One region of the Glutamicibacter sp. GQ173 genome, then DNA from elsewhere that is predicted to be linked to it. Evidence: riboswitches for the same ligand, from Rfam matches in the RefSeq annotation. Region 1 holds a riboswitch; each other region holds the start of a gene.
The links. A riboswitch is a leader RNA that binds a small molecule or an ion and turns the genes downstream of it on or off. The one in region 1 is predicted to bind S-adenosylmethionine.
Positions count from the first base shown of each region.

Region 1 (7,788 bases):
GCCATGAACGGGGTGCTTGCCGCGAAAACCCCGAGAATCAGGCGCTCCGGTTTGACCAATGGGTGTGGGTCGACCATGCTTAAAAAGGCCTATTTAGGATTTATTGTGACAATTCGAGAAGAAATAGCGTCGGGTCACCGGTAATATTCCCGTGGCAATATGCAGGGTCAGTTGTATCAATCAGCACCCTCTGACGCTAGATTTGGATTCAGTGAATCGACACCGATAAGCAATTCGCAATCAAGCACACTGCAGGGCAATCGCGTCCCCTCGAAGCGATAACTCGCCGGGCGCCGGCAGGATTTCGTTCGCCGAGCCTTACCAGTGAAGGAAGAACGCAATGAAGCAGACGGATCAATCATTTGAAGACCTCGTCGGCGAGCTGCATTCAGCTCGACAACGACGACCAAAGAAATATTCGGTTTCAGGAACCGACTATTGGGTATTCGGAATCGCTGGCGCCTTGGCGCTGGCATTTATCATTTGGGGTTTCGTTACCCCCGAAGGCTTGGGTAAAGCCGCAGACGTGGCCCTTAACTGGGTCATCACCAACACTGGTTGGCTGTTTATCATTGCAGCCTCGGTATTTGCAATATTTGTCATCGTGGTCGCTGCGAAGAACTTCGGGCGCATCCCGCTGGGCAAGGACGACGAAAAACCGCAATTCAGTACCGTTTCATGGATCTCCATGATGTTTGCTACCGGCATGGGCATCGGCCTGGTGTTCTACGGCGTGGGAGAACCGCTCTTCTTCTACATGTCACCGCCGCCAGGAACCGTTGAAGGATCTACCGACGCTGCCTTGAGCACCGCTATGGGCACCACGCTCTTCCACTGGACGCTGTTCCCGTGGGCGATGTATGCCATCGTCGGCTTGGGCATGGCCTACGGAAGTTTCCGCCTGGGGCGCCCCCAGCTGTTCTCGGCAATGTTCTCCTCCGTCTTCGGAGAGCGCATTGTGCACGGCTGGGGCGGCCGCACCATTAATATCCTCGCCATTATCGCTACCCTTTTCGGCTCCGCCTGCTCCCTGGGACTGGGCGCACTGCAGATTGGTGGCGGCATCCAGTCCGCCGGCATCCTTGAAAAGGTTGGCTCCGGCGTCCTGGTAGTGATCATCGCGATCCTTACCGCTTTGTTTGTCGCTTCGGCTGTCTCCGGCATCGAGCGCGGCATTCAGTGGCTGTCGAACATCAACATGGTCTTGGCAGTGATCTTGGCGCTGATCGTCTTCATTGGCGGCCCAACGCTATTCATCCTCAACGTCGTCCCGAACGCCGTGGGCGCATTCATTGGCGACCTTCCAGAGATGGCTTCGCGTACCGCGGCCTCCGGCGACGGTACCATGTCCAGCTGGCTGTCCTCCTGGACTGTCTTCTACTGGGCCTGGTGGATCTCATGGAGCCCATTCGTTGGCCTGTTCATCGCTCGCATTTCGCGTGGCCGCACTATCCGCCAGTTTGTCACCGGCGTGCTGTTGGTTCCATCGGCTGTCACCCTGCTGTGGTTCTCCATCTTCGGCGGTGGCGCTATTGGCTTGCAGGAACGCGCGGAGCGTGCAGGCAACACCGGCGAGGCGCTGGCCAAGGTGGTGGATGGGGCTCCGGATATCAACTTCGACCTGATCCTCTTCGATCTGCTTAATGCGCTTCCGCTCTCCGGCTGGATTGCCACTGTGCTGATGATCGTCACGGTCTTGCTGATCGCGATCTTCTTCGTCACCGGCGCCGACTCGGCTTCCATCGTGATGGGTGCCTTGAGCGAGCGCGGGGCCGAGGAGCCGAGCAAGAAGTCCGTGGTCTTCTGGGGTGTGGCCACCGGTGCTGTTGCCGCAGTCATGCTGTTGGCGGGTGGCGATCATCCGGCCGAGGCGCTCAACGGCCTGAAGAACATCACGATTGTCTCGGCCTTGCCGTTCGTGATCGTGATGCTGCTGTTGTGCGTCGCACTGTGGAAGGACCTGAGCCGCGATCCGCTGATCTTGCGCGGCAAGGTGGCCCGCACCGTGCTTGAGCAATCGGTGACCCAGGGCGTGGACCGGCACGAAGGCAGCCAGTTCAGCCTGATGACCACCGAGATTCCCATCATCAAGCCGGCCGGGAAGCCAGAAGATGGTGTGGTGGATTCAGCTCAGGTGATAGTTACCGAGGCTGTTGTGGAACCGTCCACGGATTCTTCCGAATCCAAGGATTCCTAGCTTTAAATAGTCGAAGCCACGTCCCGCGGGACGTGGCTTCGACTATTTAAAGCGGATTTTCTTCAGTTGCGCTTTAGCGGCGTGCCCGGCAGATTGCATTGATCTCGGGAATGCACGGTTCATTCTGCAGGCTGGTGGTGTCACCCAGCGTGGTTCCTTCAAATAGCTGCGTGAGCAAGCGGCGCATGATCTTGCCCGAACGGGTTTTGGGAACATCCGGTACCAGCAGCACATCGCGCGGCTTGGCAATCGGGCCTATCTGGGTGGCTACCGTGGAACGAAGTTCAGCTATGAATTGTGCTTGGCGCGAGGCGAGCTGCTCATCAGGGTTTTCGCCAATCAGCGACTTGTCCAGGGGCACCACGAAGGCGGTGGCCGCATGTCCGGTTTTTGCATCCGGGGTGGGGCAGACTCCGGCCTCGACGACGCCGGAGTTGGTGACCAGAGCAGACTCGATTTCAATGGTCGATAACCGGTGCCCGGAAATATTGATCACGTCATCGGTACGGCCCAGGATGAAAATATCTCCATCCTCGTCAAAACGTGCGCCATCGCCGGCGAGGAACCAGCCTTGCTGGACGTACTTCTCCCAGTAGCTGGTGTAGTAGCGTTCCGGGTTGCCCCATACCGTGCGCGCCATGGACGGGCCGGTGCGGGTGATGACAATATTGCCCTGGGTATTGGGCTCAACTCGCTGTCCCTGGGCATCAACAATGTCCACGGAAACGCCCGGCAGGGCACGGGCGGCGCAGCCTGGCTTGAAGTAGTCGTCGGTCGGCAGAGGGGAGAGGACAGTCGCCCCGGACTCGGACTGCCACCAGGTATCCACCATTGGAATGCCTGCCGGGGTATCGCGGCCAAGCTGTTCGCGCAGCCAACGCCAGGCCTCCGGGTTAACCGCTTCGCCAACGGTGCCGCCGACGTTGATGGAGGACAGGTCGTAGGATTTGGGAATGCCCTCGGGGAACCAGCCCATCAACGAGCGGACCAAGGTCGGGGCCGTGTAGTAGCTGGTGACCTTGTAGCGTTCGATGACTTCGAAGTGGCGTCCGGGATGCGGCGCGTTGGGCACGCCTTCATAAATCACCTGGGTGACGCCGTTGGATAGCGGTCCATAGATCTCATAGGTGTGGGCCGTGATCCATGCCAGGTCCGCGGTGCACCAGTGCACTTCATTCTCGCGCTGGGAGGCATCCGGGTTGGCGAAGAGCATGTTGTAGCTGGCGGCAGCCTGGGTCAGGTAGCCACCGGTGGTGTGCACCAGGCCCTTGGGCTGTCCGGTGGTTCCGGAGGTGTACATGATGAACAGCGGAGTTTCAGAGTCGAAGAACTGCGCTTCATGTTCGGTGGGCTGGGTGTCGACAACATCGTGCCACCAGACGTCGCGGCCTTCGGTCCACGGGATCTGATCGCCGGTGCGTCGAATGACCAGCACTTTTTCGATCTCATTCTCGCCGGAGACCGCTTCGTCGGCATTGTCCTTGACCGGCACCGAGGCGCCGCGGCGGAATTGGCCATCGGTGGTCACCAGCACCTTGGCCTTCGTGTCTTCCACGCGGAACTTCAACGCTTCGGCAGAGAATCCGCCGAAGACCAGCGAATGGACGGCGCCGATGCGGGCGCAGGCCAGCGTGATGACGACGGTTTCGATGAGGACCGGAAGGTAGATGACCACGCGGTCGCCCTTGACCACGCCCAAGGATTCCAAAGCGTGGGCGGCCTGGCTGATGCGTTCTTGCAGGTTCTTGTAGGTGACGGCCACCCGGTCGCCGGGTTCGCCCTCGAAATACAGTGCGACCTTGTCTCCGCGGCCGGCGGCCACATGCCGGTCGGCGCAGTTCACCGCGGCATTGAGCTTGCCACCCAGATACCAGGAGATCTGCGGTCCGCGCTTGGCTTCCGGGTCAGCTGGGAGGATCTGGCTGGTGGTATGCCAGCTGGTGTCCCAATCAAGGAGGCGTGCCGCATCGTCCCAGAATGCTTGGCGTGCTTCCTCCGAGGCAAATGCAGAGGTTGGTGCCGATTCGATGGTCATTACAGAGTATTCCTTGGTGTGTCTATGCGGGGGCTGGTTTGGTACTTGATAATTGGCGCCATTGCGCCCGGGGCTTTTATGGCGCGGCGTTCGGCGATAGCGAGCAGGGCATCGGCAAAGTTCCGGAAGAAGGCCAGCCGTCGCTTGTGCCCTGGAGGTTCTTGGCCGAGGCGAATTGCTGGTCTTTGTCCATTGCCCGTTGTGGCTGCGAGCCTGAAAGCGCGGAGCGGCTCTGTGCCATGGTGGCGAACTTGCGCGAGAAATTGACGAGTCCTGCGTCCAGTGCCATGGATGCGAGTCCCGGGGCTTGGACTTGAGGCTGCGCAAAGCACAGTGCCATGATCATCTCCATCGGTCCTGGCGGTAGCACCGGCCTATGGAATGTGTCCTCCATAGGTGGTTGCTGCGGCGTCACTGAGCCAGATCTCTCGGCCGCTCGGGATGGTTACACGTCTATTACAGGGTTTCGAAGGAATTGAATGCAAATCTTGCGTAACATGAAAAATCTTCGATAACTGCGCCACATGCGCGGGATATTTCGTTATTTATTTCATTGAATGCCGGTTTGATCGATAATGGTCGAAGATGGGCAATTCATCTTCGGCATGATGCGCCATTGGCTGTTCAACCTGCCGGTCATCCCGGAGCCGCCCAAGGTCGAAATGTGACTTCGTGGCTTGGATGCATCGGTTTATTACGGCTACAAATGAATGACGACCCATCCAGAGCGGCTGAGAGATCTGGCTCGACGACGCCGCAGCAACCACCCGAAAAGGGAGACGGTGCTACCGCCAGGACCGATGGAAAGAATTGAGGACTTTTAATGTCATTTGGCGAGTTGCCAAACACCTCCGGTTTGGACTTCAACCAGCTCAGCGATCCTTCGCAGGCTAGCGCCATGGGACTAGACGACTTCGAAGAGCAGCTGCCCACGCGGCAACTGCTCAAGGTCACCCCCGGCCCCGGCGCGGATGAGCAATACGACCGGCTGGCTGAAATCTTTCGTCCGGTCTTCGCGCAAATCGCCAGCACCGCCAAGGACCGCGACCGCAACCGCGTTCTGCCCTTCGAGCAGGTAGGCCTGCTCAACCGCGAACGTTTCGGCGCACTGCGCATCCCAGTTGCCGAGGGCGGATACGGCGCGCGCCTGGTCGATGTGTTCCGCTTGCTCATCGAGCTTTCCGAAGCCGACTCGCATGTCGGCCAGCTGTGGCGCGCGCATATCGCTTTCGTGGAAAACGTGCTGGTCCTCGACGACCAAAAGCTGCGCAGCAAGTGGACCGCCCGCATCGCCGCCGGGCAAATTGTCGGCAACGCCTACACCGAACGCGGTGGCAATGCCCTGGGCACGCTGAACACCAAGGTGAGCCAGGTTGATGGCCGCTGGCTGGTGGACGGTGAAAAGTACTACTGCACCGGCACTATTTTTGCCGACTGGACCACCGTGGCCGTGGCCCACCCGGAACTGCCCGGGCGCCAGATTGCGGTAGTCTCCACCCAGCACAGCGGCGTCAAGATCCTAGATGACTGGGATGGCTTTGGCCAGGGGCTCACCGGCACGGGAACCACGGAGTTCCACCAGGTCCCGGTGGACTCGTTCATGCCGCAGCAGAGCAACGACTCCGAAGCGGCGATCTTCCAGCTGGTGCTCATGGCCGTGCAGGCAGGTATCGCCCGGGCGGCCCTGAACGACCTGCGCATCTCGGTGCAGAACCGCACTCGCATTTTCACCACCGGCACCGGCGTTCCGGTGCACCGCGAACCACAGGTGTTGCAACTGGTCGGCGAGGTGTCCGCGGAATCCTTCGCCGCGGATTCGGTCGTGATCGGCGCCGTCCTTGAAGTCGAAGCAGCACTGGTAGATCCGGGGCTCAACGACGAGGAACGCTATGCGGTCTGCGAACTGGCAGCCAACAGGGCGCAAACCATCGTCCAGCCACTCGTCATCGGTGCCACCAGCAAGCTCTTTGACGGTCTGGGCGCATCCTCGACCAGCGTCATCTGCAACCTGGACCGCCACTGGCGCAACGCCCGGACCATCGCCACCCACAACCCGGCCATCTACAAGGCCCGCATTGTGGGGGATTACGAGATCAATGCGGTCCAGCCGCAACGCCTCTCGGTCACCGGCGAAGACAGCAACCATCGAGCCCACCGCGCCTGAGCGCCAACCAATAAACGCCACCACGACCCAACCACGGCAAGGGGAACATCAATGAGCCAGCAGCGCGAAATTCTCTTCAACGCATTCGACATGAACTGCGTGGTGCACCAGTCGCCAGGCCTGTGGCGCCACCCGGATGACAAGGCCTCGACCTACAACACCATCGGCTACTGGACCCACCTGGCCCAGGTACTGGAAAAGGGCAAGTTCGACGGCCTGTTCATCGCCGACGTCCTGGGAACTTACGATGTTTTCAACGGCACCAATGAGTCCCCGCTGCGCTCCGGCGCCCAAGCCCCGGTCAATGACCCGATGATGCTGGTCTCCGCCATGGCAGCGGTCACCGAGAACCTCGGCTTCGGCGTCACCGCGGGCACGGCCTACGAGCACCCCTATGCTTTCGCCCGCCGCCTGGCCACCCTTGACCACTTGACCAACGGCCGCGTGGGCTGGAATGTCGTGACCGGATACCTGCCATCGGCCGCCCGCAATATGGGCCAGGAAGACCAGATGGAGCACGACGAACGCTACAACCACGCCGATGAATACCTCGAGGTCGTCTACAAGCTGCTCGAAGGCTCGTGGGAAGACGACGCCGTGCAGAACAACAAGGAAACCGGGATCTACACGGATCCGGCCAAGGTGCACAGCATCGATCACGAAGGCACATTCTTCAAGGTGCCCGGAATCGCCATCACCGAGCCTTCCATCCAGCGCACCCCGGTGATCTACCAGGCCGGCGCCTCGTCGCGCGGCATCAAGTTCGCCTCGGAAAACGCTGAAGCAGTATTTGTCACCAGCCCGACCCGTGAAATCCTCAAGGCCACCGTAGCCAAGATCCGCGATGCCGCCGAGGCCGCTGGCCGCGATCGCTACGATGTGAAGATCTTCGCGATGCAGACCATCATTACCGATGAGACTTCCGAGAAGGCCCAAGCCAAATACGAGGATTACAAGTCCTATGCGGACGTTGAAGGTGCACAGGTCCTGATCTCCGGCTGGATGGGCATTGATCTGTCAGAGCTGAACCCGGATGAGCCATTGGGCGCCAACCTGAAGTCCAACGCCATCCAGTCCACCGTGGAAACCTTCCAGAAGGCCAGCGGCGATGACGGCAACCCGTGGACCATCCGCCAGTTGGCCGAATGGGTGGGCGTGGGCGGCTTCGGCCCGATCACCGTCGGCTCGGGCGCCGAGGTGGCCGAGAAGCTCATCGACTGGGTGGACTATACCGACGTTGACGGTTTCAACCTGGCCTACGCGGTCACCCCGGCAACCTTCGAGGACGTTGTCGAATACGTGGTTCCCGAGCTGCAGGCTCGCGGCGCCTACAAGACCGAATACGCCCAGGGCTCGCTGCGCAACAAGCTCTTTGGCGAAGGGGACCGGGTG
Region 1 covers NZ_JCAXDT010000004.1:98,472-106,259, forward strand. Annotated here, with positions in the region: gene AC6CHO_RS08180 (BCCT family transporter) at 341-2,197, shown strand; partial or broken gene acs (acetate--CoA ligase) at 2,271-4,250, opposite strand; gene AC6CHO_RS08190 (hypothetical protein) at 4,309-4,572, opposite strand; SAM riboswitch class I at 4,578-4,680, opposite strand; SAM riboswitch class I at 4,948-5,039, shown strand; gene AC6CHO_RS08195 (acyl-CoA dehydrogenase family protein) at 5,056-6,396, shown strand; gene AC6CHO_RS08200 (LLM class flavin-dependent oxidoreductase) at 6,448-7,788, shown strand, end outside.

Region 2 (7,788 bases), on a different contig from region 1:
ATCTTTGCGGGCTGAATGCAGTTTCGTGGCCGTGGCAGCGACCGGGCGTGGGTCGACGTCAGGATCCATGAATTGTTCGGCGAGCTGAGGCAACCACGGGGCGATGGGTTGACCTGCCTCATTCACCCCACCAATCAAGCAGTCGGCTTGGATCAGGCGGGACGAAGCGGTGGCCCGTGGAATATCCAACCAGTCCTGCAGCAACCCGGAGGCGCTATTAAAGTGGGTGCGTCCGGTGGTGCTGTGGCCGCGGGCTGCCTCGATCTGCTCGAGAGTGGGATGGGTGCCGGCATCGGAGATAGCTTGGAAGGAATCCCGGTCGAGCTTGTGCGCGCCGGTGCGGCGCACCGCGTGGGCCGCTTCGATCTGCGCACGGGCCTGCTGCTGGCCCAAGTGCTCGGTGAGCAGCGCGAAGTAGGCGGCGTGGCCGGCGGGCAGGTCGCCGGAGAGCACAGCCGTGGCCGAGGCGATCAGTTCGCTCGCCTCAGCCAGATTCTTCAGTGCCTGCGCTGTATCCATAGACACGAGCATGCCCCGCGGGAATTGATCCGCGGGGCAGGCAGTGACGGTGTGTGGATAAGCTCAGCGGTCGGCTTCCACCGGCAGCCAAAGCTCGCAGGTTGCGGTGCTGAAATCCGCGGCCCGATCGAGCACTGCGACAATGGACGGGCCGGGGCGCAAACGCCACGGGTTGGACGGGAACCACGAGGTGGCGGTGGCCGCCCAGAGCTCCTGCAAGGCCGCCGGGTAAGGCCCGGTCACGCTGAAAACCACCCAGTGGCCAGCGGGGACTTGGATGGAATCCAGGTCATCAGGCACCGTGGCATCGGCTGGCACCGCGACCCCGTGCAGGTAGGTCAGCTCGGTTCCTTCCTGATAGTCCGCATCAACCTGGTCGCTGACCTGCAGCAACCCGCCGGGCTCGGCGGCCGACAATTCCTTGAGCCGGGCGTGCTCGGTGACTGGGATCGAAGCAATATGCGCTTGGATGTGCGGGTTTGCTCCCTGATGAATCAGCGGCACTTGTGCGGCGTATCCGATGAGCTGGAAGTTATCTCGTTCAATTATTCGTGCATCCATGGGGCGTTTCCCTTCGACTTTCAGGCTGAACCTGATGATTGGCTGGCTTCGAAGGGGGCCACCATTCTCGCGGACCTCGCCCGCGCTCGCGCCATGCACGGACCGAAAGGCCCGGCCGAAAGCTTCGGCCGAACCGTAACCGTAGCGGATCGCGATAGCTAAGAGGTCATCCCCGGCCAGCAGGTCCGCTGCGGCCTGGGTCATGCGGCGCCGGCGGATGTACTCGGAGACCGGCATGCCGGCCAGCGCGGAGAACATCCTCCGCACGTGGTATTCGGTCGTGCCTTCGCTGCGCAGCAGATCCGCGAGGCTGATCTCGGCGCGCAGGTTCGCCTCGATGTGCTCGACGAGCCGATTGAGAATTCCGATCATGATTCCACCCTTCCCCAACTACTATTCTCCAGGGAAGGGGCGCGCCGCCCGATCTTTGCGGTTCGAAGTTATCAGGCGTTTTCCAGGGCCTTCTCGCGCACCGTGGCAGGTTGGCGTGCAGGCCGGGCCTCCCGGGCAGCAGCCAGGCCACGTTCGAGGTCGGCGATCAGATCCTCGACCTCTTCGATGCCCACCGAGAGGCGGACCAGGTTGGCCGGGATTTCCAGCTCGGTGCCGATCAGCGAGGCGTGGGTCATTTCGCGCGGGTAGCAGACCAGGGATTCCACCCCGCCCAAGGAGACCGAAAGCTGGAAGTACTCCATGGACTGGGCGAAGGCACGGGCGGCGGCCTCATCTTCCAGGGCCAGCGAGACGATCCCGCCAAATCCGCGCTGCTGGCGTGCGGCCAGCGCATGGCCCGGGTGGTGTTCCAGCCCCGGGTAGTAGACCCGGGTGACCTCGGGCTGCGCATCGAGCCAGCGGGCCAGGGTGCTGGCCGAGGCGCAGTGGCGCTCCATGCGCAGGCCCAGGGTTTTCAGCCCGCGGGCGGCCAGATAGGAATCCTGCGGGCCGGCCACCGCTCCCCCGGCGAACTGCTGGTAGCCCACCGCTTCGGCCAGTGTTTGCCCGCGGAAGAAGTGGTCGGCCACGATGACCGCTCCGCCGAGCACATCGGAGTGCCCGCCGATGTATTTGGTGGTGGAGTGGACCACCGCGTGGGCGCCAAAATCCAGCGGGCGCTGTAGATAAGGAGTGGCGAAGGTGTTGTCCACCACCAGCAGGGCGCCGTGCTCGCGGGCGATGGCAGCCCAGCCGGCCAGGTCGGCGATGCCCAGCAGCGGGTTGGAGGGCGTCTCCACCCAGAGCAGAGCGGTGTTCGGGCGCACCGCGGCGCGCACCGAGTCCAGGCTGGTGATGTCCACCGCCGAGGAGGTGATCCCCCACTTGCTGTGCAGCTTGGAGATCAGCCGGTTGGTGCCGCCGTAGCCATCGGCCCCGAGGATGATGTGGTCGCCCGGTTCGAGCACCGCGCGCAGCAGCGCGTCTTCGGCGGCGATGCCCGAGGCGAAGGCGAATCCGGCGGCCCCGCCTTCCAGCGCGGTGAGCTGGTCCTGGAACCCGTCGCGGGTGGGATTCGAGCCGCGGGAGTATTCGTGTCCGGAGCGCAGCACGTTGATGCCGTCCTGGATGAAGGTGCTGGTCTGGTAGATCGGCGGGACCACGGCGCCGGTGTGCGGGTCCTTGGGCTGGCCGGCGTGCACGGCCTGGGTGTTGAAGCCGGTCATCTCATGCTCCTTGGGTTTGCGGGGCCAGGGCCTGGGCCAGGGCGTGATCCAGTGCCCCGGTGAGATCTGCGAGCAGGTCGGCGGGGTCTTCCAGGCCGACCGAGAGCCGCAGGGTGGAAGTGTTCAGCCCGGCGGCGGCCAGCTGCTGCTCGGAGAGCCGGCAGTGGGTCATGGTGGCCGGGTGCGAAATCATGGTGCGGGTGTCCCCCACATTGGCGGCCAGCGAAATCAGCTTGAGCCCGTCGATCAGCGGGGAGACCAGTGTGGGGTGGGCCAGCTCGATGGCCAGCACGCAGCCGGTGCCCTTGGGCGTGATCTTCTTGGCCAGCTCGTGGCTCGGGTGGGTGGACAGCGAGGGGTGGTGGATGGCCACAATGCCCGGGTGCGCCAGGAGTTCGCCGATCAGCGTGGTGACGCTGCGCTGCACATGGGCGGCGCGCACCGGCAGGGTTTCGATGCCGGCGAGGATCCCCTGGGCGCTGGCCGGGGCCAGGGTCGGGCCCAAATCGTGCAGGAATTTGGAGCGCACCAGCATCGCGTAGGCAGCGGATCCGTGGCGTTCGAGCAGCGAGGTGTTGTTCAGCCGCACCCGCGGTGCGGCGATCTGCGGCCAGCGGGCGGTGTCGGAGAAGTCGAATTTGCCCGAGTCCACGACGATCCCGCCCAAAACAGAACCGTGTCCGGCCAGGCCCTTGGTGGCCGAGTGCACCACGATGTCCGCGCCGAAGTCCAGCGGCCGCACATTCAGCGGGGTGGCCAGGGTGTTGTCGACCACCACCGGGATGTTGTGCTCGTGGGCGATCGCCGCGATGGCGGGCAGATCGGCCACGGTGCACAGCGGGTTGGACACGGACTCCAGGAAGAAGGCGCGGGTGTCCTCTTCGATGGCGCCGGCCCAGGCGGTGGGATCGGCCTGATCCACAAAGCTGATGCGGATGCCGAAGTCGGCAAAGGTGTCGGTGAACAGGTCCACGGTGCCGCCGTAGAGCGAGGAGGAGGCCACGATGTGCTTGGGTCCCTGGGTCAGAGCCAGCAGGGACAAGGCCACGGCGGACTGGCCGGTGGCGGTGGCTACCGCCTGGGCTCCGCCTTCCAGCGCGGCCACGCGCTGCTCGAGAATCGAGACGGTGGGGTTGCCGGTGCGCGAGTATGTGAAACCGGCCTGGCGCAGCGCGAACTTCTCGATCGCCTCGGCATGCGACTGGAATTGGTAGGCTGCGGAATTGTGCAGCGGCGGCAGCATCGGGCGGAAGTCTCCGCTCGGGCGATATCCGGCGTGGACCGCGTCGGTTCCTTGGCTCATAGCTCCTCCTCGATTCTCTGCGAGGGAGTGCACCGATTAGGCATCGTGCAAAGGCACGAAGCACAGCGCGAAAGCGCGTTCGGAACTGCTCCATCGTTCCTGGCATTAGCACCTTTCGGTTTCCCGATGGTTGCTGCGACGTCAACGAGCCAGATCTCTTAGTCGCTCTTGATGGTTTGTTGTTCTTCCATGGTTGACCATGGCTCGCAGACGGCGCAAGCGGCCAACAGCCCTGCGCTTCATACAAGGCCGCCAGGCTTCATATGACTTCTCGTTGTCATGATGACGCGGTGGCTGGCATCACTTTATGACGCGAGCTTTTGGGCTGATTGGTTGCGATTTAGGGGTTCTGCTGGAAGTTTGTGACGATGGACCGGCGCTCGATGACCGAGAGTTACGCCTGGGGCGGCTCAGCCGAGCACCTCGACGCCGAAGCTGGCGACCACGGTGCGGACTTCTTGCAGATAGCGCTGGGCCTGGTCGGTGAGCGGGATCGCGGCGTGGCCGATCCAGCCGATCTCGATGCGCTCCTCGATCGCCAGCGGGATGGCGACGATGGAGGGATCCAGCTCGTCGCTGATGATGCCGGTGGAAATCGTGTACCCGCCCAGGCCGATCATGAGGTTGAAGATCGTGGCGCGGTCCGAGACCTGGATTTCGCGTTGGCTGGAGCGGGTGGAGAGCACCTCCTCGGCGAAGTAGAAGGAATTATTCGCTCCCTGGTCGAAGGTCAGCCGCGGCAGGTCTTCGAGGTCTTCGAGCGTGACCTGGCTTCGGGTGGCCAGCGGGTTGCTGCGCGAGATGAAGATGTGCGGGTCGGCCAGGAACAGCGGGTGGAAGACCAGCCGGGATTCGCGCAGCAGCTTGTCGATGACCTTCCGGTTGAAGTCGTTGAGGTAGAGAATCCCGATGTCGCTGCGCAGCGTGCGCACGTCCTCGATGATTTCTTCGGTGCGGGTCTCGCGCAGCGAAAACTGGTATTCCTCGGCGCCGCTGGCCTGGACCATGCGCACAAAGGCATCCACAGCAAAGGAGTAGTGCTGGGTGGAGACGCCCAGCAGCCGCCTGGCGGCGGGGCGGCCGAGGTAGCGGTGCTCAAGAAGCTCCACCTGCTCGAGCACCTGCCGGGCGTAGCCGAGGAATTCTGCGCCTTCGGCGGTGAGCGTCACTCCCCTGGCCGAGCGCATCAGCAAGGTGCGTCCCACCCGGGATTCAAGTTCCTTCATCGCCGCCGACATGCTGGGCTGCGCGACGTAAATCAGGTCGGCGGCGGCGGAGATGGATCCCTCGGAGGCCACCGCCACGAAATAGCGCAGCTGCTGCAGTGTCAAGCCATTTGTTCCCTGAACCATAGCCAGAGTCTATATGAATCCATAGTTATATCGAGTTACCTGATATCAAGAATCACCCTGCATGATTGACGCAACGACTTCCCCTCGGCCTGCCCAGGCCTCCCAAATACAGATTGGCCATCATGGCAGACGCATTAAATTTCAGCATTAGCACCACCAGATTCGACGAGAATTACTCCCCTTCTGCGAATTCTCGAACCACGACAAACTTCGCCAATTTGGCGCGCGGGGAGCGCCGCGAAGAGAACCTTCGCAATGCCCTGACGATGATCAATCGCCGTTTCAATTCCCTGGCTCACTGGGACAATCCCCAAGGCGACCGCTATTCTCTTGAATTGGAAATCATTTCTGCAAATGTGCATTTTTCTGCCGATAATACCGATCAGGAATTTCCACTTTTAGAAGTGCTTGAAACCACGATCGTGGATAAACTCACGGGTACTCAGTCCCAGGGCATGGTCGGCAATAATTTTTCTTCTTATGTCCGCGATTACGACTTCAGCGTGGTGCTTCCAGCTTCGTGCAATGACAGCGGAGCCCCGGTGCTTCCGGAAGATTTTGGCGATCTCCATGGGCAGCTCTTCCAGCATTTCTTGAACTCACAGGCGTACCGTGAGCGTTTTGCCCAGTTGCCGGTGGTCTGCATCAGCGTCTCGACTTCCAAAACCTATTTCCGCACCGGCAACAGCCATCCAGTGCTCGGCTTGGAATACCAACAGGATGAAAATTCCTTGACCGACGCATACTTCGGAAAAATGGGCTTGAGCGTGCGCTACTTCATGCCGCCGGGCGCCGTTGCGCCGCTGGCCTTCTACTTCCGCGGCGACCTGCTCAACGATTACACCAATCTGCAGCTGATCAGCCTGATCAGCACCATGGAGACATTCCAGAAGATCTACCGCCCGGAGATCTACAACGCCAATTCGGCGGCACCGGCTGTGTACCACCCGAGCCTTGGCGCCGAAGATTTCTCCCCCACCCGCGTCTTCTATGACCGCGAAGAGCGAACCCAACTGGGCAAGATCCAAGGCAAGTTCACCGAAGAGCATTTCATCATCCCTAATCGCCAACTGCTCGATCAGTGGTCCGCTTCCTGCCCGACACCCGTCGCCTAAGATCCAGAAAGATTCCCCTATGACTTCCCCGCTTATCCCCACGTCAATTGTTGGAAGCCTGCCCAAGCCGTCATGGCTTGCCGAGCCTGAAAAACTTTGGTCCCCTTGGAAGCTTGAGGGCGCGCAATTGCTCGAAGGCCAGCAGGACGCCATGCGCGCTGCGGTCCTCGAGCAGGCCCAGCGCGGCATCGACATCATTTCCGATGGCGAGCAGTCCCGCCAGCACTTTGTCACCACCTTCATCGAGCACCTGAGCGGTGTCGACTTCGAGAAGCGCGAGACCGTGCGCATCCGCAACCGCTACGATGCCAGTGTTCCCACCGTCGTCGGTGCCGTAGAGCGCGAAAAGCCGGTATTCGTTCAGGACGCGAAGTTCCTGCGCTCCTGTACTGACAAGCAGATCAAGTGGACTCTTCCTGGCCCCATGACCATGGTCGACACCTTGTACGATGCGCACTACCGCAGCCGCGAGAAGCTGGCCTGGGAATTCGCGACCATCCTGAACCAGGAAGCCCGCGAGCTTGAGTCCGCCGGGGTGGATGTCATCCAGTTCGACGAGCCTGCCTTCAACGTCTTTTTTGATGAGGTGGCCGACTGGGGCATCGCTGCCTTGGAGCGCGCCTGCGAGGGACTCAAAGCCGAGACCGTAGTCCACATCTGCTTTGGCTACGGCATCAAGGCGAACAATGACTGGAAAGCGACTCTAGGTGCCCAATGGCGCCACTACGAGAAGTCCTTCCCGCTATTGCAGGCTTCCTCCATCGATACCGTTTCACTCGAATCCCACCACTCGAATGTCCCGCTTGAGGTCGTCGAAATGGTGCGCGGCAAGCGAGTGATGCTCGGAGCCATCGACGTGGCCAATGACGCTGTGGAGACACCCGAGGAAGTGGCGCAGACTCTGCGCAACGCACTCGAATTTGTCGATGCCGGCAAGCTGATCGCCAGCACCAACTGCGGCATGGCCCCGTTCCGCCGCGAGGTGGCCCTGGCCAAGCTCAGTGCGCTCAGCGCAGGGGCTGGCATCCTGCGCGAGGAGCTTGTTGGTGCCCGCGTCTGAAGTGACAGAATCGGCGACACCATCGTTGCCCACGGAAGACTTCAAAGCGATCTTCCGCGGGCACCCCGGTGGCGTCAGCCTGATAACCGCCGATGCCGGCGACGGACCAGTTGCCCTCACGGCGACGTCCGTGGCTTCGATCAGCGTTGATCCGCCATTGCTCGTCTTCTCGATTTCTGCACTGTCCTCGGCGGCCAAAGTGCTCACCCGCGCAACATCT
Region 2 covers NZ_JCAXDT010000007.1:110,471-118,258, forward strand. Annotated here, with positions in the region: gene AC6CHO_RS12375 (HNH endonuclease signature motif containing protein) at 1-519, opposite strand, end outside; gene AC6CHO_RS12380 (AraC family transcriptional regulator) at 583-1,452, opposite strand; gene AC6CHO_RS12385 (cystathionine gamma-synthase) at 1,524-2,738, opposite strand; gene AC6CHO_RS12390 (O-acetylhomoserine aminocarboxypropyltransferase/cysteine synthase family protein) at 2,740-4,041, opposite strand; SAM riboswitch class I at 4,129-4,219, opposite strand; gene AC6CHO_RS12395 (LysR family transcriptional regulator) at 4,452-5,393, opposite strand; gene AC6CHO_RS12400 (DUF1852 domain-containing protein) at 5,516-6,508, shown strand; gene AC6CHO_RS12405 (methionine synthase) at 6,528-7,568, shown strand; gene AC6CHO_RS12410 (flavin reductase family protein) at 7,555-7,788, shown strand, end outside.
Region 2: linked by a shared signal. The riboswitch ahead of AC6CHO_RS12390 (O-acetylhomoserine aminocarboxypropyltransferase/cysteine synthase family protein) and the one ahead of AC6CHO_RS08195 (acyl-CoA dehydrogenase family protein) in region 1 are both predicted to bind S-adenosylmethionine.

Region 3 (7,788 bases), on a different contig from region 1:
GTGTCGGTGGCAGGGTTGTACGGGCGGATCAGGCGCGAGGATTCGCGCACGTGGTTGGCGCCGAAGCGCGCCCCGGGCCGGTAGGAGACACCGGTGTCAAAAGGCACGCCGATGATCTTGATATCCGCGTTCTGGACCTGGTCCAGGCGGGGCAGTCGGGCATAGGTTCCGGCCCCCGCATAGCGCGGGATAACCGCTGCGTTGATCGGACCCAGATGGCCGTTTTCCTCAATGCGGACTTCTTTCATGTTCTTGCCCTCCCGGCGTTTCACGGCTTTCACCGTAGTTGCCCAATATGAAACTTCAGTTTCCTATTATGCTATTTTGTTGGCGCGGTCACGTCAAGGCTTAAGCCATGGATCTGGGAGCTGGGGCGCGCAAAAGGGCATAATGCCGGCGCCAGGGCATTACAGGGCAGGGTTCTGCGCTGCGGCTATTGGCAGGCTGGCCCATCCGGGCAGGGGCAGCTTGAATGATGGCCCGGGGCCCGGTGCAAGATAAGGAGCCAGATGCCTGGACCAGCTGGCTGGCGCAGCGGCATGATGGCCGGAACCCTAGGCGTCGCGGAAGTTCTTCGTGCTGGCATTGACCAGCGAACGATCGATTTCATGGATCGCCACGCAGAACCCGGCGGACAGGATCAGGGACTTGAGCATGAGCTCGGAGAGGTCATCGGCTACGTAGACCAGTTGCAGGGGCCCGACCAGGATCATGAGAATGATCGCCCAGAAGGCATATAGCCACGAAACGCGGGCCTGCGCCATTTGCGGGAAGCGGGCCCTGCGCCGAATGGTCCGCAGGCCGAGCACCACAATCACTACCGCGATAATGACCGCCCCGATGAAAAAGAAATTGCGCTGCGTGCGGATCCACGTCAGGGTTGTGCCGGCAAGAAGGCCGACAAGCACCGAAGCCCACCAGCTGATGCAGCGAAGCTGATCCCGTGCGCCAGTTTCCTCGCTAGTCTTCACGCCACTCCCATCGATCACCGCACTATGTGCGCACGCCGAGCACACCTTTTTAGAATACGCGCTCCACAGCACCGCAACGAAAAGGAGCGCTTGAAGCTAGAGGATCAAGGTCCAGGTCACCAGGGCGGCCTCATCCGACTCGTTTTCCCAGCTGTGCGGCTCGCGCCCGGGAAAGGTCATGGTGTCCCCGGCCTGGAGCTCAACGCGCTGTTCGGGCAGCACGAGGGTGAATTTCCCCGCGATCACATGGAGCACTTCCAACTCGCAGTCCACCGAATACAGCTCGGCTTCGCCAGAGCCCTTGGGAGCGATTTCGGCTCGGATCATCTGCACGCGCTTCTCGCTGCGCGGCGTCACCAGCTGCTCGGTGATCCCCTCCCCGCCCAGCGACACCCGCGGCGCTTCTTCCAGCCGCACCAGCATGGTTTCGGGCACTTCGAATAGCGTGCCCACCTCGATGCCGAGCACCTCGCACAATTTCAGCAGCGTCGAGACCGAGGGACTGGTGAGATCGCGTTCAACACGCGAGAGGAAGCCCTTGGTCAGCCCAGACAGCTCTGCCACCTGGTCGATGGTCATTCGCTGCCGCTGGCGCACCCCGCGCAACCGCGAACCGATATTGATCGCGGCACCGCTTGATTCCACGGGCAGGGTCTTCATGCGTTCGCTCCATCACTTCGCTTGTTGTGGCACGCCAGCAGCCAAATGGGCGCTTCGAAAGGGCTGCGGCGACAAGTTTACCAATAGTAAACAGAGCATAGCGCGAGTCCTGCAAATATGCCGTGTCCCGCACGTTCCGCGCTCCGGATCCCTGCACGCTGGCTAGACTCTGATCATGGATCACAGCAAGGAACTGCTCCACGAATATCTCTCCGACGCGCGCGAAGCAGTCATCTACAAGGCCCAGGGGCTGAGCGGCCTGCTGGCACGCAAGCCGCTGACGCCCACCGGAACGCACATCCTCGGCGTCGTCCACCATCTGGCCATCACCGAGTACGGGTATTTTGCCCAATGCCTCGGACGCACAGTGGATGACCCCTATATCCAAGAGCTTCTGGAAGCCGATGATCCGCAGGCCGATTTCCTGCCGCCGGCCCGCTTCAGCGCCAGCGAAATTATCGAGCTATACCGGGAATCAACCGCCTTCTCGGATGCTGGCATCAGGGCTTTGCCGCTCAGCGCTCCCGTTGAAGTGCCCTGGTGGATCCGCCGCCGGCACACCACGCTGGAACATCTCATGGTGCACATGATCGCGGAAACCTCCCGGCACGCCGGCCACCTCGACATCGTGCGCGAACAGCTTGATGGCTTCACCGGCTTGCGCCCCGAAGCGCCCAACCTCCCGGACTATTCCGCGGCGCAATGGGCCCAGCAGTTCGAATCGATCAACCGCCTCGCCATGGGTGATGACCGCCAGTAGCCAGGGGGGCCAGGTCATATTACGGAACGGGTCTTCAGCGCGGACAGCGCAGGCGGTAGTATCGCAAGTGTTGCTTCACGAGACACGGCGCCAAGCTCCGACTGGCCGTGCACCAACCCCAGATTCACGGGTGGTTCGGATGAAGAAGCGGTCCGTTCACACAATGTGCTCGGGCAAGAACACAGCGAGAGCGCATCACATGGCCTATTCCGTCCTGCCCATCGTCGACCGCCGAACCGGCCAAGTGCAATTCAAGGTCCATGGACTCTGGCATATCTGCTACGTCGGCGATCCAATTCTGCTCGAACAGCTCCTGGCCCGCTGCGCACGCCGCCCGGTCTTCGATCCGGAAACTTCCGAGCTGCTCCTGGGCGTTGCCGCCGCAGGGGAACTGCAGGGGCGCAACGTCGCTTTTAGCCTTGCCAAATTCCCAACGCTCCATCCCCTTACTAAAATCGGTAGCTGACCCGTTCACCGAGTTTCGCCAAGAAATTCGACCTGCCAAGAGAGCTGTTTTCGTGATGTCGAACCAGTCAGCAACCGAACCTACCCGTGCCCAAGTCCAGCGCTGGCGAAAGTACCTGGCCGATGAAGTCGCCGAAGGCGCCATCTACCGCACCTTGGCCCAGAAGAAATCAGGGCAGGAAAAGCAGATCCTGCTGGGACTCGCCGAAGCCGAAGCCCGGCATGAGGCGCACTGGCGGGCCAAGCTGGGAGAACACGCCAAGCCTGTCCGCCCATCATTGCGCCGCACGATCTTGCGCTTCTTGGCCCGCAATTTCGGCTCGGTCTTCGTGCTGGCCATGGCACAGCGCTCCGAGAGCAATTCGCCGTACCGCGACGACAAGGACGCGACCGCGCAAATGGCCGCCGACGAACAGGTGCATGAAGAAGTAGTCCGCGCGCTGGCCACCGCCGGCCGGGCTCAGCTCTCGGGCAATTTCCGCGCAGCAGTTTTTGGCGCGAATGACGGCTTGGTCTCCAACCTCGCCCTGATCATGGGCATCGGCGCCACCGGCGTATCCTCCACCTTCGTGCTCTTTTCCGGCATCGCCGGGCTCTTGGCCGGAGCGCTATCCATGGCAGCCGGCGAATTCGTCTCCGTGCGTTCCCAGCGCGAGCTTCTCACCGCGTCGCGGCCCACCCAGGTGACGCTGACGGCAGCACCCAACCTCGATTTGGCGTCCAACGAGCTAGTGCTGATCTACAAGGCCCGCGGCATGAGCGATGAAGATGCCGAACACCGTGCCGCCGAACGCATGGGGCTTTTCACCTGTGATTGCAACCCTGCCTTTTCGCTGAACCCCGAAGAACGCGCAGAGGAATTGGAAAGCGAACACGAAGAGCTCGGCTCGGCCTCCGGCGCGGCAGCCACTTCCTTCTGCCTCTTCGCTTCCGGCGCCGTCATCCCGATCCTGCCCTATATCTTCGGGCTTGGCGGCTTGGCGGCCGTGGTCATCTCCGTGATCCTGGTGGGTATCGCCTTGATGATCACCGGAGCCATCGTCGGCCTGCTCTCCGGAGCTTCGCCGCTCAAGCGCGGCCTGCGCCAGCTGGCCATCGGATGGGGCGCCGCAGCGGTCACCTACTGCCTGGGCCTGCTTTTCGACGTGCAGGTGGCTTGACCGGCTGTTGGCTCCGCTTCAATCGCCCATGACCCCGTGGCATCATCTGATGCAGCGGGGTTATTTGGTCAGGGGCGCTACCAGCGAGTGCGCCGGCGCAGCGTGCTCATGGAGTTGATGAACTCCATCGCTTCGGCCGCGGTGTCCACCAGGGCAATCTTTTCTCGCATCACCCGATCGGCGGCTAGCGCTTGGAGCAGCGGCCACACCGGCAGGGTCTTGGTCCAGTACTCGCGGCCGAACAGGACCATGGGAACCACCCGGGCACCGGTGGCGTAGTAGTTTTCGCAGGCATCCTGGAAGATCTCCTGAACCGTGCCGGCGGATCCGGGCAGGACAATCAGCCCGCCATTGGACTGTTCCAGGAGAATTGCCTCGCGGATGGAGTTGGCGAAGAACTTTGCGATCTTCGTGGCAAAAAGATTTGGCGGTTCGTGGCCGTAAAACCATGTAGGCACCCCCAGTGACTGCTGCGAGCTGGGGAAACGATCCTTGACGGCGAGCGCGGTCCTGGCCCATCCGGTGCGCTGGTGAATGGCGTCGGGCTGTTCGGCGAGCATCTCCAGGGCTAGGTCGAGATCTTTTTGCTCGTAGCCTGCCAGCCATGCTCCGGCATTGGCAGCTTCCATGGCGCCCGGTCCCCCGCCAGTGGCAACGCCATAGCCGGCCCGGGTAATCAATTGGCCCAGTTCCACTGTTTGCGCGTACTCGCGTGAACCGCGGCGCATCGCATGGCCGCCCATAACCCCGATGAGCGGGGAATCCTTGAACACGCCCTCATAGACTTCCGAAATCAAAGCCTGCCCAACGTGGTGATCATGCAGGGTCCTGGCCATGGCATCTTCGGGATTCAGCGCAGCCGGTGCGGTGTGCTGTTGCGAATAGGTGTAGATCTTCGCATCCGGGACCTGTTCGTAGCCCTGCGTGCGGATCCCTTTATAGAGTTCGTCCGGGGTATACAAGCTGCGTTCCCCCGTGGTGAAGGGCAGTTCTTCAGCAGAGCTCATGCACAGGCCACCGGTCGCCTGAACCAGTTCCCGCCCATGCTGCGAGTATTGGCAATCGATGAAGATCGCTTCAGACAGGTCTAGGGAGCGAAGGACGGAGTCCCGTTCACGCAGATCAACACGATGCACGCGCCAGCTGAATCCACGGGGGTGGAGGGAGGAAAGCGCGTCGGAAGCCAGGCGATCAAACTCGACGAGCGAGGTGATATTCACTGCCCTCGCCGGTAGATAAGGCCAGATGTGGGACATGCGTCAACGCTACGTCATAGATAGTGATTATTCACAGACAGGCCCTTCAACTTTCACCGCGGGCCGGAACGTGAAACGATGAGAGGATGAGTGATTCTGTTCCCCCAACCATCGACGCGCGCCACTTGCTGCGCTATCTGGGCGATGTCCCTTTCTTTTACGGAAAGAACATAGCGGCTGAAGAAAATTCTGTGGTTGACGTGGAATTTGATGAATCCACCCGGCAGATCGAAGGCACCGTGCGTGCTAATGGCGAAGAATTTTCGCCGATGATCCAAGTTCAGATGGTCGGCGACGACTGGCAAATCGAACTTTGCGAGTGCACTTGCGACAAGCCAGGCATCTGCGCGCACATTGCTGCCTTGGCCATCGTCTCGAACAAGATTGCTTCGCAGCCGCGCCTTGTGGCTGTGCCGGAAGAAAAAAGCTCGGCCGCGTGGGCCCAGCAAATCGACTCGTGGTTTGAGCCCTCTGAACCTGGCCCAGCCGACGGGCTGCTCGGCTCGCAGCACGACCCAATAGTAGCCATGGGTTTGCAGTTCATGCTCTTCGATGCGAAGAACACCACGCAGCAACAACAGTGGATGCCAACCGGCACCATTCCGCATCCCACCCGCAATAAGCGTTTCCGCCTGGGCGTGCGGCCGATGGTCCGCAATACCGAAGGCCGCTGGGTTCGCGGACAGCTGCGCTGGACCACCCTGGGCTTCAAGACCTATGGCTGGAATTTGTTGCGCTCGCAGCACCACTGGTTCACCCGTTTTGCGTCCATGGCCCGCAGCGACACCCAGTTGCAGTTCAAGGTGGATGAAGACTGGCTATTCATGGACGAATACGCTTCCGACCTGCTGTGGCCACTGCTTCAGCAGGCTCAGGAGCTGGGCATTGATCTCATCTCCACACGCTCCGAACAGCGCATTCGAATCGTTGACCCGGCCAGCTTCAGCATGCAGGCGACGCTCGATGACCAGTTGATGCAGCTGAGCGGCATTTTGCATGTCGACGGCCAGGACCTGGTGCTGGATTCCGAGTCGCCTAGCGGCGTTATTGCAAATCATGGGTTCTATGCGCAGTTGGGCCAGCCCGACGAAATCTGGTTGGCTCCAAGCAAGGAACCGGTGGCTGAGGCGCACCGCCGCTGGTACGTTGACCGTCGCCCGGTGGCCATTCCGGTCGCGGAAATCGACAGCTTCTTCGATTCGGTCTACCCGCGTCTAGCGCGCCGCTTTGACCTGCGCAGTGCCAGCGAGGAATTGGTGCTCCCGGACTTGAAGCCCCCATATGTGCAGGCTACGGCCACCTACAAGCGCGATGTGAACGACAAGGGCGAGCCGAATGACTCGGCAACCTTGGAATTCCAGATCCGCTATCCCGGGGTTCCGGATCAGCACGAGGTCTACGATCGTGAAATCGAAGAACAGCTTCGCGCAGCTATCGATGAGGTCTTCCTGCAGACTACAGAAACAGGGAATCCTGATCTTTCACCCAAGTTCTACTCGGGCGAAAGCGTCATTACCTTTGTCTCCGAAATCTTGCCTGCCATCGAGAGCCTGCCAATAGTGAAGCTGAGCGAAAAGGGCACCCGGCCGGTATTCCGGCAGCTGCGCGAGCTTCCCCAGCTGAAAATCAACGCGGTCAACCACGAGCGCACTGACTGGCTGGACCTGGGATTGTTGATCACCGTTGGAGACCACGAGGTTCCTTTTTCACAAATCGTTGAGGCCATGAGCAATGGCCAGATGAAGATCAAGCTTCCGGACAATACATGGTTCTCCTTGAACCAGCCGCTGTTCGCCAAGCTCAAGGCCCTTGTTGATGAAGCCCAAGCACTCAACGACAAGCCAAAAGAAGGCGATCTGAAGCTTACGGTTTTCCAGATTTCCATCTTCGAGGAGCTCGATGATCTCGCCGAAGGCATCGACGGCGCAGATTTGTTCATTGCGCGTATGCGTTCCCTGCTCAAGGTTGCCGAAGGCGAGCAGGCGTCCGTTCCTGAAACGTTGAACGCGCAATTGCGTCCGTATCAGGTTGACGGCTTCCGCTGGTTGAGCCGGCTGTATCAGGGCGGCTTTGGCGGCATCTTGGCCGACGATATGGGCTTGGGCAAAACCCTGCAGACCATCGCATTGATCCTGCATGCGCACGGGCTGTGGAATGACAGCGAGGCTTGCGCCAAGCTTCCGGCAGCCCAGCGTACTCCTGCCCCATTCCTTGTGGTTGCGCCAAGCTCGGTCGTCTCGAACTGGGAAACCGAAGTCAAGCGATTCGCTCCAAGCTTGCGCGTGACCAGCATTGAAGGAACGTTGAGTTCACCGCGGCAGCTCAGCGAGCTGGCGGAAAACTACGACGTCATCCTCACCACCTACACGCTGTTGCGCTTGAATGATGAGATTTATGAGGCGCAGCGCTTTGCTGGCCTGATCCTTGATGAGGCCCAGTTCGTGAAGAACCGCTCCACCAAGGCCCACCGCACTGCTGTGAACCTGCAAACCAACTTCAAGCTGGCCGTTACCGGT
Region 3 covers NZ_JCAXDT010000007.1:208,449-216,236, forward strand. Annotated here, with positions in the region: gene speB (agmatinase) at 1-248, opposite strand, end outside; gene AC6CHO_RS12790 (hypothetical protein) at 555-971, opposite strand; gene AC6CHO_RS12795 (helix-turn-helix domain-containing protein) at 1,068-1,631, opposite strand; gene AC6CHO_RS12800 (DinB family protein) at 1,807-2,391, shown strand; SAM riboswitch class IV at 2,465-2,577, shown strand; gene AC6CHO_RS12805 (hypothetical protein) at 2,591-2,857, shown strand; gene AC6CHO_RS12810 (VIT1/CCC1 transporter family protein) at 2,913-4,016, shown strand; gene AC6CHO_RS12815 (LOG family protein) at 4,094-5,272, opposite strand; gene AC6CHO_RS12820 (DEAD/DEAH box helicase) at 5,359-7,788, shown strand, end outside.
Region 3: linked by a shared signal. The riboswitch ahead of AC6CHO_RS12805 (hypothetical protein) and the one ahead of AC6CHO_RS08195 (acyl-CoA dehydrogenase family protein) in region 1 are both predicted to bind S-adenosylmethionine.

Region 4 (7,788 bases), on a different contig from region 1:
CAGCGGATTGCGGCCATGGCGCTGGATTCCCTGAACGTGCCCCACTCGATCGACACCGAGGTGGCGCCCGTGGCGGATGTTCGAAGCTGGCGGGAGGCGCGGATCGAAGACCTGCAGTGGGCACGCGCGCACCTGGCTCCGTGGGTCTTGCGCCGGTTGCGCCATCAGTCCTCGGGCGACGGAATCACCCCGAAGCGCCCTTCTGCGGTGCCGTTCACCGCGCCAAAGCCCAACGATTCCCTGGGCGCCGGCGACAGCGCGCAGTAGTAGCACTGCAGCAGCACAGCGCGAAGGGACAGCGTCCACCGAAAACTGGTGGGGCTGTCCCTTCGCGGTGCTGATCTAGCGGCTGAAAACCAGGCCGCGCAAAACGCCATCGAGCTGGCTTGCATCGGTGAGGAAGCCATCATGGCCGATCGGCGAATCGATGTAGTGCACCGGCGTGGGGGTGGCCAGGGAAGCGGCCAGCTGTTCGGATTGCTCCGGGAAGTACAACCGGTCCGAGCTCACCGCGGCCACCACCACATTGACCTTTTCAAGCCGAGCCAGTGCGGCGCCCAGCGATTCGTAGCCACGAGCCACGTCATGGCTCATCAGCGCCTCGGTGAGCAGCAGGTAGCTGTTGGCATCAAAACGATTCACCAGCTTGGCCGCCTGGTGATCCAGGTAGCTTTCCACCTGGTAGCGTCCGCGCGGGCCGTCGAACTGGCCGGCAGGCTGCTCGCCGGGCTGCGCGGCCCGGCCAAAGCGGGCCTGGAGCTCGGCCTCGGAACGATAGGTGATGTGCGCCAGGCGCCGGGCCAGGCCCAGGCCCTCATCCGGCCGCGCACCGCTGGAGTAGTAGTCGCCGCCGTTGAAGTTCGGATCCAGCCGGATGGACTGGGTCTGCACCTGGGCAAAGGCGATCTGTTCCGCGGTGGCCTGGGCGCACGAGGCCATCACCACCAGGTTCTTGACCTGTTCGGGGAACTCGACGGCGAATTCCAAGGCGCGCGCCCCGCCCATCGACCCGCCAATCACCGCATGCCAGGAGGTGATGCCCAGCAATTGTGCGAGGCGCGCTTCGAGGCGCACCGCGTCCTTGATGGTGACAAAGGGGAAGCGCGATCCATAGGGCACGCCATGCTCGTCGGGCGACGACGGGCCGGTGGAACCATTGCAGCCGCCGATCATGTTCACGGCGAGAACGAAGTACTTGCTGGTATCGATGGTGGCCCCGGGGCCGACAAACCCGTCCCACCAGCCGGCACTGCGCGAATCGCCCTGGGCGACGTGGGCGTCGCCGGTCAGCGCATGCATCACCAGCACGGCGTTGGAGCCGTCGGCATCGAGGGTGCCCCAGCTTTCGTAGGCCAGCTCTACCTGTGGCAGGTAGCCGCCGAATTCGAAGTGGTGCCCGCCGACGGCCCTGCGGCGCATCATGCCGTCCCGGCCCTCGGCAAGCTGCGGTTCTTCGGTGGTTGCAATGGATGCCATGTCTAGAGGGTTTCCTGCAATTCCTTGTTCGCCCCGTCCGATTCGCCCAGGGCGGCAACAGCGTTGAAGCCCAGTTCCAGGTCGGCCAGGATGTCCTTGATATTTTCCAGGCCCACGCTGATGCGGACCAGTCCCGGGCTCACCCCGGCGGCGATCTGGTCGGCCTCGGAAAGCTGCGCATGGGTGGTGGAGGCCGGGTGGATAGCCAGCGAGCGGACATCGCCGATGTTGGCCACGTGGGAGTGCAGCTCAAGCGCGTCCACAAACGCCTGGCCGGCAGCCGCGCCGCCTGCCAGTTCGAAGGCGATGATCGAGCCGGCGCCGTGATCGCTGTACTTCTTGGCGCGCTCGAACCAAGGCGAGGAGGCCAGGCCGGCATAGGCGACCTTCTGCACCTCGGCGCGGGCTTCGAGCCAGCTGGCGGCCTCGCGCGCATTTTCGCCATGGCGCTCGATGCGCAGGGACAGGGTTTCCAGCCCCTGGGCGATCAGGAAGGCATTGAATGGGGAGACTGAGGCGCCCAGGTCGCGCAGCAGCTGCACGCGCGCCTTGAGGATGTAGGCCAGGTTGGCACCGAGAATGCCGTTCACGCCCAGATCGCGGGCGAACACCAGGCCGTTGTAGGACTCGTCCGGGGTGTTGAAGCCCGGGAAGCGCTCCGGGTCCTGGGCGAAGTCGAAGTTGCCCGAGTCCACGATCACCCCGGCGATCGCATTGCCGTGCCCGCCCAGGAACTTGGTGGCCGAGTGGATGACGATGTCGGCGCCGAATTCGATCGGGCGAATCAGGTACGGGGTGGCCAGGGTGTTGTCCACCAGCAGCGGCACGCCATTTTCGTGGGCGATCTTGGCGACTTCCTCGATGTCCAGCACGTCCTGGCGCGGGTTGGAAATGGTTTCGCCGAAGAAGGCCTTGGTGTTCGGGCGGACCGCGTCGCGCCAGTCCTGCAGGTTATCCGGGTCGGCCACAAAGGTGACCTCGATGCCCAGGCGCTTGAGCGTGTGCTTGAGCAGGTTCTGGGTTCCGCCATAGAGGCTGGGGCTGGCCACCAGGTGGTCGCCGGCTTCGGCCAGGTTCAGGATCGCGAAGGTGGTGGCTGCCTGGCCCGAGGAGAGCAGCAGGGCCCCCACGCCGCCCTCCAGATCGGCGATCCGGGTTTCCACCGCGTCGGTGGTCGGGTTGCCGATGCGGGTGTAGATCGGTTCCAGCTCCTGCAGCGCGAAGCGCGCGGCAGCGCTCTGCGCGGTCGGGAAGACAAAGGAAGTGGTCTGGAAGATCGGCAAGGCCCGCGCGCCGGTGGCGGGATCCGGGGTCTGCCCGGAGTGGATCTGACGGGTTTCAAATGACCAGTTGCTGCTCATGGTTTCCTCCAAAATAGTTCATGCGACTTTGGGGGTAGACCACTGAGAAGACACCGAGAGGAAAGACCTCGCCACGAAGCCTTCCAGGGTTACCCGCGCTTGTCCCCAGCTGCCTTGTGCACCTGGGGGCCAGGTCTTCACCCGGGGCACCCCACCGCGGTTGGAGGGTTGCCGCCCAGTAAGCCGGGGCTTGTTACTGGGACTCATGACCTGTTTCCAGTGTGCCCGAAAACCGAAGATTTTTGCAATGCGGGCACCGCACAATGGTCTCAATCGGTCATATTTCACATCCATGGCGCTTTTGCCGCAGGGAATTCGATTCCATCAAAAACCTTAGGGTCGCCTAAGTAGAGACTGCGGTCACATGTTGTCATGATGGGCACATGATGAGGCTAGATCACGTTAGTTATGCCTGTGGCCCGGATGGGCTGCTGCCAACCGCGCAAAGAATCTCCGAGTCGCTCGGCCTGGAATTCGTCAAGGGAGGCGTGCATCCCAGGTTCGGGACACGCAATGTCATCTTCCCGCTCAAGCATGGCCAGTACCTCGAAGTGGTCGAGGTGCTCAACCACCCGGCCAGCGACAAGGCCCCCTTCGGCCAGGCGGTGCGGGCCCGTTCGGAGCTCGGCGGCGGCTGGATGGGCTGGTGCGTTTCGGTGGACGATCTATCCAGCGCCGAAGACCGCCTGGGCCGCAAGTCGGTTCCGGGCAACCGAAAATTCCCCGACGGCCGCGAGCTGACTTGGCAGCAGATCGGCATCAAGGGCCTGATCGCCGACCCGCAGTGCCCCTACCTGATCTCGTGGGACGAGGAAGCCAAGGACCTGCATCCTTCCAAGGCCCTGGAGCCGACCGGGGCGATCAGCGAGATCTCGATCGCCGGTTCGCGCGATCGGGTCCTGGAATGGCTGGGCCAGCCCCAGAACGTGCACCTCGGCGCGGTGACCATGGACTACCAGGCGCCCAATGGCACCCCGGGCATCTTGTCGGTGACCTTTGAAACGCAGAACGGACCGGTAGTGTTGTAGCCGGTTCGCAGCAAGCTGCCGGCAGGCGGGGACAATGGCGTCCCCGCCTGCCTCTTTTTATGCGCCGGCATCCAGTCGCCGGCCCAGGACCACGACGTGCTGGTCTTCAAATCCCAGCCGCTCATAAAAGCCGCGCACCGCGGTATTCTCCTCGCGCACCATCAGCTGCACCTTGGGCACGCCGCGCTGGGCGAGCCACGCGCTCGCGGCTTGGACCATCTGGGCGCCCAGTCCGCTGCCCTGCCACCGCGGGTCCACGGCCAGGTAGTAGAGCCAGCCGCGGTGCCCATCATGGCCAGCCATCACGGTGGCGAGGACTTCTTCCTCCTCGATCATGGCCAGCACCGTCGAGGTAGAGGTTTCCAAGGCTCGAAGGGCATCGGCGCAGGGGTCGTTCCACGGCCGGGTCAGCCCGGTGGCCTCCCAGAGCGCAACGGCTTCGGGAATCTGCTGCGCAGCCAGCTGAGAAATCTTCATTCCTGCAGTCTAGCCGCGCTAGCTGCCGATCCCGATCGCCGGTCCGATCAGGGCATATCCGACAAAGCCGATGGCGTCGAGCATAAAGTGCGCGATCACCAGCGGCATCACCCGCCCGTACTTGTGGTAGGCCCAGCCGAAGACCACGCCCATGAGCATATTGCCGATCATCGGCCCCGCGCCCTGGTACAGGTGGTAGCTGCCGCGGATCACCGCCGAGGCGATGATGGTGGTCCACAATCCTAAGTTCAGCTTCTTCGCATAGCTGAACAGGAAGCCGAGCATCAGCACCTCTTCAAGCACCGCATGGCGCACCGCGGAGAGCAGCAGCACCGGCACACTCCACCAGTAGTCCCCCAGATTGGCCGCGGAAATCGCTGTGGTGATGCCCAGCGCCCGGCCTGCCGCGTAGACGCCCAGGGTGCCAAGCCCCATGGCCAAAAACAGCCCGGCGCCGAGCAAGGCATCCTTGCCCGGCGCGCGCAGGTCAAAGCCGATCTCCCGCACTCCCCGCCCGGTGCTGCGTTTCATCAGGTACAGGGCCAGCAGAACCGGAACCAGCGCAAAGACAATGTCCAGCAGCTGATAGGAGAAGTCGAAAAATTCGCGGGTGCTCAACGGGTTGTTCAGCGAAGTCGTCTGCTCGCGCAGCGGGGCCCTGGTGGCCTTGTCGGCAAAACTCAGGATCGAATAGATCGCGCTTTGCCCCAAGGACAGGGCAAGCACCAGAGCCGCCTCGAATTTCAGGATCTTGGCATTCACGTTCTCGATCATAGGCTGATCAGGCTGTGCGCGGGCTGAGGTAGCCTGAAGGTAGCGAATTAAAGGAGCATCAGTGAGCCGTCCTGCCACCATGGAAGAACTGTCCATTGCCCGCCAGCTATGTCCAGAGCTGTCCTGGGAAAATGCCGGAGTCAACGAGGGCGGGCAGTTCCACAAGGTGGTGATCGCCAACGGGCACTCGGTGATCCGCATGGCCCGCACCATCCAGGCCACCGAGCAGATGCCGCGCTCCATCAAGCTGCTTGGGCTTGTGGCCGATCAACTGGGCTACCAGGTCCCGGTGGCGACCTCGCAGATCTTGACGGTGGATGGGCTGAGCTCGGTAGCCATGTCCTTCATCCCGGGCAGCGCCCATGAACCGCACTACGGCGATCCCAAGGTCTTGGCCAAAGTGGTCAGCGACCTGGCGCAGGTCGACCTCGAACCGCTACGCGAGCATCTGGCTTCGCCTTTTGCCTTCCGCGGCCCGTGGATCGAAGAGCGCCAACGGCAGTGTTTTGATGCTTTGCCCGACGAATTGCGCGGCCCAGCCAGCAGCCTGTGGGCCCAGCTTGATTCGCTGGCCCAGGTGCCCCCGGGGCTGGTCCACGGAGATCTGGCCGGACACAATATGCACTGGGTGGATGAAGAGCTGATCGGCATCCTGGACTGGGATCTGGCCGCCGCCTGGGATCCTGCGCTGAACAGCGCGTACTTGAGCCTATGGCACGGGTTGGAGATGGTGGATTTGATTGCGCCGAGCCCCGATGAAGCGCATCGGGCGAAGATCTGGCTTGGGCTGATGAGCCTGGAGCGGCTCTCGGATACCCTCTCGCGCACCGATAATCCCAGAATCGACAAGCTCCTGCGCAAGATCGGGCCGCGGATTTTGAACGCCGCGCAAGCTGCGGGGAACTGATGCCCGATCCCCTGATTTTGCCAGGGACAGCAAAGGCCCATCCAAGCTCGATGCTCGGATGGGCCTTCATGCGGCTTAGCTCAGGGCTGCGATAGCTGCATCGTAGTCTGGCTCGGTGGTGATTTCCGGCACGACCTGGGTGTAGGTCACCTTTCCGGTCTCATCCAGGACGATCACCGAACGGGCTAGCAGGCCAGCCAGTGGGCCGTCGATCTGGGTGACTCCGTAGTCCGAACCGAAGTCCGAACGGAAGACCGAAGCGGCGGTGACGTTCTCGATGTCCTCAGCACCGCAGAAGCGGCCCAGCGCGAATGGCAGGTCGGCGGATACGCACACAACGGTGGTGTTCTCCAGGCCGGCAGCCAGTTCGTTGAAGCGGCGAACGCTGGCAGCGCACACGCCGGTATCTACCGATGGGAAGATGTTCAGGACTACGCGGCGGCCAGCCAGCGACTCGCTGGTGACATCTGCAAGGCCGGTGTCGGTGAGGGTGAATGATGGTGCCTGCGAGCCTACGGCTGGCAGTTCACCAATGGTCTGTACGGGAGTTCCCTTAAAAGCAGTATTAGCCATGGTTCTTGTTTATCACGAATGCCTATTTGACTGCCAGATTTTCGGCGAACCGGCCGGAACAAGTCGAAGGCCGCCAGTTCCTGGAATACTTGCGACCATGAGTATGAGCAAGGACTACGATTCCTATGCAGCGAAGATGCGCAGCCTGACCCTAACAGGGACGGATCTTGAGACTGCAGCACGTTTTGTAGATATGTTGTGTCCACGTGGCTCGAGAATTCTGGACATCGGTTGCGGCATCGGCAATACGGTCAACGCCCTACGCCAAAGAGGTCATCAAGCATTCGGAATTGATCCGACACCACAGGCTCTGAAGGTGGCTGGTGAACTCTTTAACGATGCATGGTTTACCCAACTGGCCGTCGACGAACTGAAAGCCGAGGTCTTGCTTGCACGCGGCCTACCGATCAGTTTTGAAGCCATTGTGCTCGCCGGTAACGTACCCGCATTCTTGTCCACCAAAGAGTTTCGCAAGCTGTCCGCCATTGCTCAAGAACTGCTCAACGACACTGGCGTTATGATCATCGGATCCACTGCACGGGCACGAGGTGGAACAGCCGATCAAGACGACCTGTTCGCTGATTCACGATTGCAGCTCGTTGGTCGGTTCTCGGATTGGCATCTTTCGCCATTTGATTCGACAGCCGAATGGTCCGTCAGCATCTATGCCAAAGAACAGAAGCGAACCGGTTTCAACGCACCGGATGGAATCTTCGTCTTGCCTGCCTGACCGAGGTACTCGTTATTGGTATCGATACCATTGATGATATGCGTTTGATAGACAAGTGGTTCGATGAGAGTGACTGGCCACGGAATCCCGAGTTGGATACTTTTCGAGACGCGGCCTGGGAACTGAAGCAAGATGGCCAGCTCCGAGGATGGTTGACGACTTCGGTAAGTATCATGCGTTCATTCCCGATTCTATGGGAGAAGCAAGAACGAATGTGGTGGCAAACGCACTGGATAGACGGCCAGCACGATTTCGTTGAAGAAGACTACGGCCCAGGCTGGTACACGGCCAATGAACTACGCGATGGTTACGTATTGGTGAACGATCCAAAAACCAAAGTCGAAGCTAGTTTTGAAGCAAATGTCATGGTGGGCGCTGAACGCGACCGCCTGTGGAAGATTCTGGGCCATGGCCCTCTTGGCTAGGACCTCCCCAACCAGATCGACAATTATCTGCGGAACT
Region 4 covers NZ_JCAXDT010000006.1:12,374-20,161, reverse strand. Annotated here, with positions in the region: gene AC6CHO_RS10690 (SGNH/GDSL hydrolase family protein) at 1-267, shown strand, start outside; gene metX (homoserine O-acetyltransferase MetX) at 343-1,476, opposite strand; gene AC6CHO_RS10680 (bifunctional o-acetylhomoserine/o-acetylserine sulfhydrylase) at 1,479-2,837, opposite strand; SAM riboswitch class IV at 2,928-3,048, opposite strand; gene AC6CHO_RS10675 (VOC family protein) at 3,221-3,865, shown strand; gene AC6CHO_RS10670 (GNAT family acetyltransferase) at 3,923-4,342, opposite strand; gene AC6CHO_RS10665 (CPBP family intramembrane glutamic endopeptidase) at 4,361-5,116, opposite strand; gene AC6CHO_RS10660 (phosphotransferase family protein) at 5,178-6,023, shown strand; gene tpx (thiol peroxidase) at 6,099-6,596, opposite strand; gene AC6CHO_RS10650 (class I SAM-dependent methyltransferase) at 6,694-7,326, shown strand; gene AC6CHO_RS10645 (hypothetical protein) at 7,365-7,751, shown strand.
Region 4: linked by a shared signal. The riboswitch ahead of AC6CHO_RS10680 (bifunctional o-acetylhomoserine/o-acetylserine sulfhydrylase) and the one ahead of AC6CHO_RS08195 (acyl-CoA dehydrogenase family protein) in region 1 are both predicted to bind S-adenosylmethionine.